Regions from separate parts of the Hathewaya limosa genome, predicted to be linked through region 1. Evidence: riboswitches for the same ligand, from Rfam matches in the RefSeq annotation. Region 1 holds a riboswitch; each other region holds the start of a gene.
The links. Region 1 has a riboswitch for cobalamin ahead of QOZ93_RS05440 (sirohydrochlorin cobaltochelatase). Riboswitches for the same ligand answer to the same signal wherever they lie in the genome.
Positions count from the first base shown of each region.

Region 2: linked by a shared signal. The riboswitch ahead of QOZ93_RS11305 (ABC transporter substrate-binding protein) and the one ahead of QOZ93_RS05440 (sirohydrochlorin cobaltochelatase) in region 1 are both predicted to bind cobalamin.
Region 3: linked by a shared signal. The riboswitch ahead of QOZ93_RS08525 (ABC transporter substrate-binding protein) and the one ahead of QOZ93_RS05440 (sirohydrochlorin cobaltochelatase) in region 1 are both predicted to bind cobalamin.

Region 1 covers NZ_JAUSWN010000007.1:79,920-84,091, forward strand. Annotated here, with positions in the region: gene QOZ93_RS05435 (3'-5' exonuclease) at 1-529, shown strand, start outside; cobalamin riboswitch at 919-1,100, shown strand; gene QOZ93_RS05440 (sirohydrochlorin cobaltochelatase) at 1,304-2,143, shown strand; gene QOZ93_RS05445 (cobyric acid synthase) at 2,226-3,746, shown strand; gene cbiB (adenosylcobinamide-phosphate synthase CbiB) at 3,764-4,172, shown strand, end outside.
Region 2 covers NZ_JAUSWN010000021.1:35,432-39,603, forward strand. Annotated here, with positions in the region: gene QOZ93_RS11295 (ABC transporter ATP-binding protein) at 1-368, opposite strand, end outside; gene QOZ93_RS11300 (FecCD family ABC transporter permease) at 365-1,393, opposite strand; gene QOZ93_RS11305 (ABC transporter substrate-binding protein) at 1,462-2,916, opposite strand; cobalamin riboswitch at 3,117-3,292, opposite strand; gene QOZ93_RS11310 (hypothetical protein) at 3,486-3,650, opposite strand; gene QOZ93_RS11315 (alpha/beta hydrolase) at 3,634-4,172, opposite strand, start outside.
Region 3 covers NZ_JAUSWN010000013.1:47,238-51,409, forward strand. Annotated here, with positions in the region: gene QOZ93_RS08520 (FecCD family ABC transporter permease) at 1-706, opposite strand, end outside; gene QOZ93_RS08525 (ABC transporter substrate-binding protein) at 791-1,819, opposite strand; cobalamin riboswitch at 1,933-2,111, opposite strand; gene pepV (dipeptidase PepV) at 2,388-3,785, opposite strand; gene QOZ93_RS08535 (leucyl aminopeptidase) at 3,954-4,172, opposite strand, start outside.

The DNA.
Region 1 (4,172 bases):
TGAAAATTTTCAGGATGAGATAGAACATATAATCAATAATATTATTGATTTAAAAAGAAAAAATATACAATATGGAGATATGGCTATTTTATATCCCTACGGAAAATATAAAGGTATGGAATATGCTAAAATAATTAGAGAAAAATTAAAAGAGAAATCTATAGAATATGATATATTAAATAAGGATTATAATAAGTATAGTTTTAACACAGATAAAAATAGATTAAACATATCTACTATATATAGTGCTAAAGGATTAGATTTTTCAGTAGTTTTTATATGTGGAATTAATGATGGATTGCTAAAAAGAAAAGAAGCATCAAAAAAGTTGTTATACGTAGGAATGACAAGAGCTAGAGATATATTAAATATAACATATAGTGTTAAAAATGAACTTACAGAATTGATAACAAAAGATTATAAAGTATTATATGAGGTTAATGAAATAGAGGAAAAAGATATACAGAAAGAAAAAATAAAAGATGAACCTAAAGGCTTTTTAAAAAAATTAATTAACATGTTTAAGTAATAAATATTAAATTATATTGTAACAAATATTTTGATATTAAATTGAATTAGGTGTGAAAATAAAAGATTTAAAAAATAAAACTATTTTTAAATCTTTTATTTTTTAATGTAACTTAAAAATAATGAAAAGCTATTATATTAATGAATAAAGTATATTAAGCTTGTAAAACTAATCTTAATATGTATGAAAGAAATTTTAATTACTTTCATATATTGAGTTTATACGATATTGTATCTAAATTTATAAAATTTGTAGATTGTTTTATAATTTATAATGGAAAATTATTTTTACTTAAAAATAGTAATATTGACATGAATATAAACTTAATATAAACTTAATATATAAGAATAAAATGTCTTAATTAGGTTGAAATTAAAATGAAAAACTTAATATATAAATAAATTTTAGGTTTCTTATAAAAGATGAAAAGGGAAAGTGGTTTAAATCCACTACAGCCCCCGCTACTGTAATTGATGACAAACTTTGCATTACCACTCTTAAAATTAAAAGGGGAAGGGCAAAGGGAGAGTGAATCATAAGTCAGGAGACCTGCCTAAAGTTTTAGATATCTGCATTCGGTGGGAATTGCAAGTCTAAAAATAAAGATAAATTTTATACCATAAGATAAAAAATAGAAATATTAAAAATAAGTATAAAATTATAGAAATATTTTTGGAATTCCTCAACTAATGTTGAGGTTTTTTTATTTATACAAATAGAAGAGGAATTAGAGGACCTAAAATATAGCATTACATTTTTAAGGAGGGTTTTATTATGAAAAAAGCGATTTTAGTGGTTAGTTTTGGAACAAGTTATGAGGAAACAAGAAAAGCAACTATTGAAGCTATAGAAAATAAAATAAAAGATATCTATAAAGATTTTGAGATAAGAAGAGCGTTTACATCTCATATTATTATAAATAAATTAAAAAAAGTATATAACATGCAAGTTGATACTCCAGAGGAAGCATTAGAGAAGTTGGCTAAAGAAGGATTTGAAGAAATTATGGTTCAACCTCTTCATTTGATACCTGGGGAAGAATTTGATTATGTAAAAAATACAATTACTCATAAGTATAAAAAATTATTTAAAAGAATTGAAGTTGGCAGACCTCTTTTATATTTTAAAGGTGAAGATGATGAAATGCCAGATGATTATACATTAATGGCAAGAGCATTAAAACATCAAATAAAAGATGGAGAAACAGTACTATTAATGGGTCATGGTTCTGCACATTATGCAAATGCTGTTTATGCATGTTTCCAATGTGTACTTCAAGATGAAGGAATGAACAATGTTTATATTGCAAATGTAGAAGGATATCCTTATATAGATAGAGTAGTTGGATTAATGAAAAAACAAGGGATAAAAGAAGTTACCCTAATGCCATTTATGTTAGTTGCTGGAGATCATGCACAAAATGATATGGCAGGAGATGATGATGATTCGTTTAAATCTATATTGGAGTCAGAAGGAATAAAAACAAAAATATATATGCATGGACTGGGTGAAAATGAAAAGGTTCAAAACATATATCTAACTCATCTTCAAGATGCTATAGACGAAAAATATAAAAATTTAGGTAAAACTAAAAAAGGCATGGGAAAAAAATAAAGATTATATATATATATGTATAAAAAGGTTAAGGGTTTATAAAATTTATTTAGCTTAGAATGAAAGGAAGCGACTGTGGGTTATGGCTAGAATAATGTTACAAGGAACAGGTTCATCAGTTGGAAAAAGTATTTTAGTTACTGCATTATGTAGAATTTTAAAACAAGATGGTTATAAGGTTGTTCCGTTTAAGTCACAAAATATGAGTTTAAATTCTTATATTACATTAGATGGAAAAGAAATGGGAAGAGCTCAAGTACTTCAAGCATATGCTTGTGGAATGGAACCAGAAGCTTATATGAATCCTATTTTACTTAAGCCAACTGGAGATAAAAAATGTCAAGTCATTGTTAATGGTAAAGTGTGGGGCAATACTACAGCAATGGAATATCATAAAATGAAACCTCAATTTAGTGAAATGTTAAAAAAACAATTTGAAGAAATGGAGAGCCAATTTGATGTGGTTGTTATGGAAGGTGCTGGTTCCCCAGCAGAAATTAATCTAAGAGAAAATGATATTGTAAACATGGGAATGGCAGAACTTGTAGATGCACCGGTACTTTTAGTTGGAGATATTGACAAAGGAGGAGTTTTTGCATCTCTTGCAGGAACGCTTTTACTTTTCAATGAGGAGGAAAAGAAGAGAGTAAAAGGTACTTTAATTAACAAGTTTAGAGGAGACGTAGAAATTTTAAAGCCAGGACTTACAATGCTTGAGGATATAATACATAAGCCATCTTTAGGAGTTGTGCCTTATTTTAAATTAGATTTAGAAGATGAAGATGGAGCGGTAAATTTAAATAAGAAAATAACTGCACCTATTGATGTTGTTGCAATTAGACTTCCACATGTTTCAAACTTTACAGATCTTGATGCATTGGCAATGGAAGAGGATATATCAGTAAGATTTGTAGATAAAAAAGGAGAACTTGGAAATCCTGATTTAGTTGTTATCTTAGGAAGTAAGAATACAATTGAAGATTTAAAATTTATAAGAGAAGCTGGAATTGAAGAAGAAATTAAGAATTATGCTAATAAAGGTGGCATGTTAATTGGTATTTGTGGTGGATACCAAATTCTTGGAAAGTCCTTAAAAGATCCTTATAAAACAGAATCAGATCTAGAGGAAATAGAAGGAATGGGACTTTTAGATATTGAAACTATTTTTGAAAAAGAAAAGGTGACAACAAGAGTTGAAGCTACAAGTATTAATAAAAGTGTTAAAGAAACACCTTTCCACAGTTTTAAAGGTGATATATATGGTTACGAAATTCATATGGGAGTATGTACTTATGGGGAACATGCAACACCGTTTTTCAATATAGAGAAAAGAAATAAAGAGACTACTAACTCTTTTGATGGCGCAGTAAATGATGAAGGAAATGTTATGGGAACCTATATCCATGGTGTTTTTGATGGAGTTAATTTTAGAGAACATATTTGTAATATTTTAAGAAATAAAAAAAATATTCAAGTTAGAAAATCAGCAGTATATGAAAATATAAGAGAAAGAGAATTAGATAAACTTGCAGATATAGTTAGAAAATCAGTTGATATGGATGCAATATATAAGATTATCAAAGAAAGTAATAAAAGTAAGTAATAAGGAAGTTGATATAAATGTATTATGCGTTAGATATACTAGCTGCTATTATAATTGATTGGATAATAGGAGATCCTTATGGATTTCCACATCCCGTAATATATATAGGAAAGCTTATTTCGGCTCTTCAAAAAAAGGCTAGAGCTTTGAGTAAAGATAATAATAAACTTTTAAAAGCCTTAGGTGGAGGAATTGTTTTAATAGTAGCTTCTTTAAGTTTTTTAATTCCTTTTTTTCTTTTATACTTTACAAGAAGATATGTTGTTTTACATCATATTCTAAATATAATTATTCTTTGGACTACTATTGCTTGTAAATGTTTAAAAAATGAGGCTAAAAAGGTTTATACTGAACTTGAAAAAGACGATTTAAAAGAAGCGAGAGTTAAACTTTCTTATATTGTAGGAAGAGAAACATCAAGTCTTA
Region 2 (4,172 bases), on a different contig from region 1:
GCATCTAAAATCTTTTCATTATCTTCATTACTTAAATGTCCCCAAAAATCCGTATGAGGATATCTTCCCATGGCTACAATATCATAAACTGTCATTAATCTACCTGAAAATTTATTTGTTAATACTAATGCCATTTTCTTTGCTAATTCTTTTTTATTGATCTCTTTAACATTTTGTTCCTTTAAATATACTTCCCCTTTGATTGGTTCTAACAATGCTGAAACTGTTCTTAAAATAGTAGTTTTTCCTGCTCCATTGGCTCCTAAAAAACATAGAACTTGTCCTTTTAATACTTCAATATTTACTCCATCTACAACGATTTTTTTTCCATAACCTACTGATAAATCTTTACTTTTCAATATAATCATAGAGTAGTCCTCCTTTTAAGTATAAGAATTATAACTATTGGTGCTCCTATAAAAGAAGTAACTGCGCTAATTGGAAGTTCTACCGGTGCTAAAATTGTTCTTGCTACTAAATCACAAAGAGAAGTTACAATTCCCCCAAGTAGAATAGTGCCTGGAACTAATACTTTATTATCAGAAGTTTTAAAGACAAGTCTAGATATTTGAGGAACTGCAAGTCCTATAAAGGCAACAGGTCCTGCAAAGGCAGTAACTACTGAAGCTAAAATACTTGAAATTGTTACAATGGCTATACGGAAAAATTTTATATTAACTCCCATACTTTTTGCATACTCTTCTCCAAGTAAAAAAGCATTTAAAGGTTTTACTATAAGAGTGCTCATTAAGACTGCTGGAATTCCTATAAGAAGAAGCACTTTAGTTTGTTGCCATGTAAATCCTGAGAAACTTCCCATAATCCACATAGTAAAGCCTTGTAGTTTTTCTTTATCGGCAAAAGCTATTAATATACTTGTAACCCCACTGCAAATATATCCAACCATAAGACCTATAACTAATAGGGTTACTACATTTTTTACTTTTCCTGCAAATATAATTACAATACACATAACAATAAGTGAACCAATAAAAGCTGATATGAATAGGACAAATGGTGAAACTGATTCAAATCCAAGTGTAAATCCTCCAAGAATCACAAGTCCTACAGCTAAGGTAGAACCAGAGGATATACCTAAAACATAAGGTTCTACAATTGGATTTTTAAAAAAGATTTGAAGTAATAATCCTGCTGTAGCAAGTGCTGAACCACCAATTAAAGCGGCTAAGGCCCTTGGAAATCTTATATCCCATACAATATTATAAAAAGGATTATCTACTGCATTTTTGTTTAATAATATATTAAATACCTCTGGTAATTTAATTTTTACAGAACCTAATCCAATACAAAAACCAAAGGTTATTATTCCTATTATAATAAGTGTTAAAAAGATTATTTTATATTTCAATTTAGATTTTTTAACGAATTTCATAATTCCTCCTATGTAGCTTATAAAATAAGATAATGAGAATATATCCCATTATCTTATTTAAAAATAATTTATTTTTCATATTTAATGTAATGTCTAACATCACCTTTTACGGAACCTGGTACAAATATTTTCATTAAATCCTCTATTAACTCGTCAGTTTTATCTATTGATTGCCAATAATCAGGATGGAAACACCAAACCTTTTTATCCTCTACAACCTTTAATTTTTTAAGAATTGGAGATTTTTTAACTATACCTTCAAGTGATGGATTCCAATCCTTTGTTGAAGAATAAATAAACACATCAGCTTTATTAGCTTCATTATATAATTCTTCTAAACTTATTTTTGTATCTTTAAGATTTTTATCTTTAAATACATAATCTCCACCTGCAAGTTCAATCATTTTTGCTACATATGAATCTGATTTTGGAACATATACTTGACCTTTAAATACTGAAGCCCAAACTACTTTTGGTTTTTCTTTTCCTTCTATGCTTTTAGATGCAGTTTCTACTTTCTTTATAGAATCTTCAAAGTACTTTTCTGCAGCTTCTTCTTTATCATAGAATGCAGACATTAACTTAACCCATTCCATTCTTCCAAATGGATCTTCTTCTAAATATTCATTATCTACAACGTAGTTTATTTTTAATTCCTTTAATTTATCTATAAGTTTAGTTTCTCCAGCAGGCCCACTATAAACTACAGCTAAATCTGGTTTTATAGTTGAAATCTTTTCATAATCTGGTGCTGAACTTTTACCAACAAATTCAATTTTCTTATCTTCCATACCTTTTTTTATCTCTTCTATAGTCCATGTACTAGCATCTGATGTTGTAGCACAAACACTTGGAAGCTCATCGATAGCTCTTAATAAACATCCTTGTGTTGTTGAACCTAATAAAACTTTTTTAACTGGAGTTTTTATTATAGTTTCATTTTTATATTCCTTTGGTACTTCTTTTCCTTCAGGAACTAAAATTAATGTTCTATTATCTCCATCTACAACCTTTTTAAGTCCACCTTTAAGATATTTAACACTAAATGCTTTTGTATATTTTAAAGGCATTTCAGTTTTTATACTTAAATTTTTACCTTCTTTATTGTAGGTAAATCTAGCATCTATGGAATCATTTAAAAATTCAATTGGTACATATATATCTTCATCAGAATATTTCGAATTTTCTTTTAGCTCTAATTTTTCTGAGTTAACAGTAGCTTCTTTGCTATCTGCTTTAACAGTTATTGTATCATTACCTATTTTTACAGTAGCTGTTTTTCCATCTAATTTAAAGTTTCCCTTAAAATATTCAGTCGTTCCTTTTAGTGAAACAAAAATCTTATCCCCATCTATTTTTGTTTCTACTGTACTTGATGTTTTTTCATTATTTACAACCATAGTTGCTTTAGCATTTTTAGACTCATCCTTTGCTGAAGAACATCCAATGGCACCCACACTAACGGCTGTACATAAAGCTAAACATGCAAGTAATTTGCTTAACCTTTTGTTGAATTTTAACACAACCTTTTCCCCCTTAAGTTTTATAATAAACATTATAATTTATAAATAAAAAAACTTCCGCAAAACGGAAGTTTTTTTATATCACCACTTAATACGCCATTATACTAAAAATTACGATTTACCTACATCTACCCTACATAATATATTAATAGCATAATTATTATTTTACTGTGATACACTTGAATTTCCCTCCGAAATTTATATGTACAATATCTTAGGCAGGTCTCCTGACTTACGGCATGTCCTTCATCATCCTTCCCAGTTTCACCCAGTGGATTTTTGATGTTGTAACCGTCTACAGTAGCGGGGGCTGTAATGGATTTTCACCATTTTCCCTATTATACCTATAAAAGGTACCTAAAACATAAAATATTAAATTTTTGTATCAAACAATTCACATTATAGTATTAATATTTCAATATTTCAATGTTTTTTGTAGATTTTTATAAATTTATTTTTTAGTAAGACTATATTTGTATATTTTTTTAATTTTATTTAATGTTTTTGTAATTTATACTACTTAAATTAGTTATTATGTTAAATTTTAAAATATATAAAATTTTATATTTCTAAAATATATTCTGTATATAGCATATAATATCTATAGTTCCATGAAATAATGTAACAGAAACTAAATTTTTAGTAGCATATAAAATAAAAGCTATTCCTTTGTAGAAAATTAACTTTCTAAAAGAAATAGCTTTTTTAGTTTGGTTTCTATTTAAGTTTATCATTTAAAAACTTTAATATATTCTCTTCATACTTATCTTTATATAAATTATATGATCTTATATGATCTGCCTTTTCAGTAAGCCATAATTTCATATGTTTATTATCCTTACAAGTTTCATATAGCTTTTCACTGTTTTTATAAGATATAGCTTTATCATCTTTACTATGAATTAAAAGTAAATCTTTATCTGTAAAATGTGTAACTGCTTTTAAAGTATTTACATCTTCAATATTAACCTTTACTATTTTAGGAAGTATAGCTAATATAATTCTTGTGAAAGGAAAATTAGGAAGATTTGACCAATAAGGTAGATTTTCTTTAAGGTAATCTTTTAAATTAGAAAAAGGACTGTCTGCAATAACAGCTTGTACATTTTTTGTTTCTGCTCCAGCTAAAATTGAAGTTACAGCTCCCATAGACCACCCAATTAGTCCTATTTTTTGAGAGTGCTTATTATTTTTAGCAAAATCAACAGCTGTTAAAAGATCATATTTTTCAAAAGCTCCTAATGAAACATATTTTC
Region 3 (4,172 bases), on a different contig from region 1:
CTAAAGTTATAGCTGTTTCATCTCCCATAAGCATTAAATTTAAAATTCTAAATTGAAAAATAAAGTAAATTACTCCTACTATAGTTGTTACTAATGGAAACAATATATTTTCCCACGTAGCAGATGCTAAACTTCCCATTAACCAAAAAGTAACACTTCTTAATTTTTGTTCATTAGGTGCTATATATATAATAAAACTTGTAAAAGATGAACATATTGTACTAATTACAAGTCCAGATAATATAAGTTTTACAGAAGACGCTCTTCCCTTTATATTGGCTAATCCAAAAACAAACATAGCTGCTAAAAAGGCTCCTAAGAATCCCATAACCCCTACAGAATTAGGTCCAAAAATCCCATTTACTCCTATTAGTATAGCAAATGTTGCTCCTAATGAAGCTCCAGAAGAAATACCTAATGTATATGGATCAGCTAATGGATTTTGGACTATACTTTGCATAACTACCCCTACTACTGATAATCCCATACCCACTATAAAAGATAAAAGTACTCTTGGAAATCTAATAAGCCATATTATTTCATATGCCATTCCCACTTGTTTATTAACTTTTTCTACACCTGGCAGCTTAAAAATATTATATACAAGAACCTTAAATACTTCTGAAAGCTTTATATCAACCTGTCCTAGTGTTATAGAAATTAGTATAGAAAAAATTAAAACTACAATTAATACTGCTAAAATCATTATAAACTTACATTTTTCTTTATATAAGGATTTTTTTATTTCTGCACTTGTTTCGTTCACTTAATTCACCCTTTAATAATTAGACTATTTAATTAAATCTGGATAGAAACCTTTAGCAAATCTATCTAATCCATTAATTATTCTTACTCCACCAGCATATGTTTCTGCAAGAGGTGTATCTATTACCTTATTATTTTTTATTGCATTTACTTTTTGAAGTGCCTTATTCTTTTTCATTTCATCTGATCCTTTATTGTCTGATTTTTGCATTTCATAATTTATTAATACTATTGCATCTGGATTTATTTTTAATATATTTTCTACACTTAAATCTCCACCTTTTGGAGCTGCATTTATTCCGCCTACTTTTTCTACCATGTCACTTGCTAAAGATTTTTCTTTATAAGCATAATATTTATTATTTTCTCCAGCTTCCACAATTAACACTTTAAGTTTTTCTTTTCCTTTTGTTTTATTCTCTACTTCTTTTACTCTATCTTCAATTTTTTTAACTAATTTCTCTGCTTTATCTTCAACATCGAATATTTTTCCTATATCTTTTATATCCTTACATGCATTTTCAATAGTTGCCTTTTTCATTATTCCTGAATTTCTTTGAATAAATGTATTAACGCCTCTTTCATTCCATGATTTAACTGTTCCTAAGTTTTTATCCATAAATACACTTGACCAACCAAAAAGTAAATCTGGTTGTTTGCTAAGTACAACTTCTTTTGATGGATACTTTTCAGATAATACAGGTATCTTATCATATTTTTCTTTTAATTCTGGTAATATAGGATTATCTAAATATGATGTACCTATCATGCAATCCTCTAATCCTAGTGTTAATAATAATTCTGTTGGTGGTTCATTAGTTGTTATAACTTTTTTAGGTTTTTCCTTAAAAACTACCTTTACTTCATTACCATCTTCATCATAATTAGTAATTTCTACTGGATAATTGGATTTCTTTTCTTGCTTTTGTTCAACTTGTGCATTTTGTTTTTTATCCTCAGTCTTACTTTCTGATGATTTAGTCCCACATCCACTCATTAGTACAGTAACAATACTTAAAGAACATATTAAACTAATTAATCTTTTATTCCTCATATTTTTCCCCTTCTCACCCTTATTTTTATAAATAAAAAAACTAGTCATAGAAAGAATGGCTAGTTTAAATATAACAATGTAACAAAGTAAACTAGTACTTCCCTCCGAAGTATAGATTTCCATTCACTAAGGCAGGTATCCTGACTTAAGTTTCTTCCTACTACCCTAACCTTCCCATTTTCACAGTGGTTTTATACAAGGGGTTCGTCCACTTTTACAGTAGCGGGGGCTGTGATGGATTTTAACCATCTTCCCTATTAATCTAAAAAGAACCTTAATGATCTCGTATTCAATTTTATATAAAATATTACAATTATTCTTATAATACATTGATATTTTATCTCAAACAAAAATGCTTGTCAACAAATTATAGCACTTTCATCTTAAAATTTCCTATATATAACTATATATAAGTTTTTATAACTACTTAAACAAAAATCGCTATTATTTTATCTAAAATAATAGCGATTAATAATTTATTTGATCATAAATTTTTATTTAACAACATCATGAATACATGTATTAGCTTTTATTTCGCAAGCTCATATAATGCATGTGTATTAGATCTTTATTTCGCAAGCTCATATAATGCATGTGCATATATTTTTGCATTTAATATTAAGTTATCTACTCTTATATATTCATTAGCTTGATGAATTGTAGATTCTCCACCTGGGAATATAGGTCCAAATGCAAGTGTGTTTGGAATTTCTTTTGCATATGTTCCTCCACCTATAGATAATAATGTAGCTTCTTTACCAGTTTGTTCTGTATAAACTTTTTGCAATGCTTTAACAAGTGGATGACTTTCTTCAAAATATAAAGGTGCTTGATATGCAAAATTTTCAATTGTAAAATCAGTACCTTCTATTTTTTTCTTAAATGGATCCATCATATCATCAAGTTTATTTGTTACTGGATGTCTTATATTTAATGTAAGATCAGCTCTTTCTTCTGTCATTTTAATAACACCTACATTAAATGCCAATTTTCCTGATACTTTATCTTCTAAATAAATTCCAAAAGATTCACCAGAAGTTTCAGTTCCAATATTATTATTTAAGAAAGCAATATATTGATTTATTTCTTTACTTGAAAATTCTATTTCAGCTAAAAATTTAATTAAATGCATTATAGCATTTTTTCCAAGCCAAGGAGTACTTCCATGAGCTCCCATTCCTTTTGCTTTAACTAATATGCCATTTTCTTTCTTTTCTAGTGATAATTCATAAGATGTTTCTTTTATAAATTTCTCTAATTTATCAGTGATTTCTTGTTGATTGTTAGTTTCTATTAAAGCTTCACAATAATCTGCAACTACATTACCTGCTTGACCACCTTTAATGTGTTTAAGAATTACATCTCCATTTTGTTTTTCCTTAAAACATTTAACTAAGTCTAAATCAACAATTCCTTTTTCTCCATTTATTATTGGATATTCAGCATCTGGAGTGAATCCTAGAACAGGAGGTTTTTCTTTTTTTAAATAACGTTCTAACTCATCACTACCAATTTCTTCACTTGTACCAAATATAATTCTAATTCTTTTTGATATCGGTAATCCTAAATCCATAATAGCCTTAGCACCATATAATGTTGCTATTATAGGTCCTTTATCATCTAAAGCACCTCTTCCATATAATTTTCCATCATGTATTTCGGCTGCATATGGCGGATGAATCCATCCATCTCCCTCTGGTACTACATCTACATGTCCAAGTGCAGTTATATATTCTTCACCAGTACCAAACTCTGCATATCCAACATAGTTATCTACATTTACTGTTTTAAAGCCTAATTTTTTTGAAACTTCTAATACATGTTCTAAAGCTTTTACTGGTCCTTCACCAAAAGGCATACCATCTTTAGCCTGTGATTCATCTGCAACACTTTTGATTCTTATAGACTCCTGAGTTGTTTGAATAATTTGTTCTCTCATCTCATCAATTTTTTTATTTAATTCCATAATATTTCCCTAAAATCGCTTTTAGGTACCCCCTTTCACCGTTAGAATTAAGATAAAGTTACAATTTAATTAATATTGCCACAATTCTAGTATAATGTTTATATAGACAGAAATCAACCAACTATATTAGTTATTTGTTAAATTTTATACATTCTTTATTAGTACACTTTAAATATTCTCTTCACTCATTAATTTAGCTAAATAGTACAGTGTTCGAACTCCAACACCTGTTGCTCCTTTGGAATAATAATACTTACTATCATCACTCCAAGAGGTTCCTGCTATATCCATATGCAGCCATGGAATATTATCTATAAATTCACCTATAAATAATCCCGCTACTATAGTACCGGCTCCTTTTGACCCTGAATTTTTTAAATCCGCTAC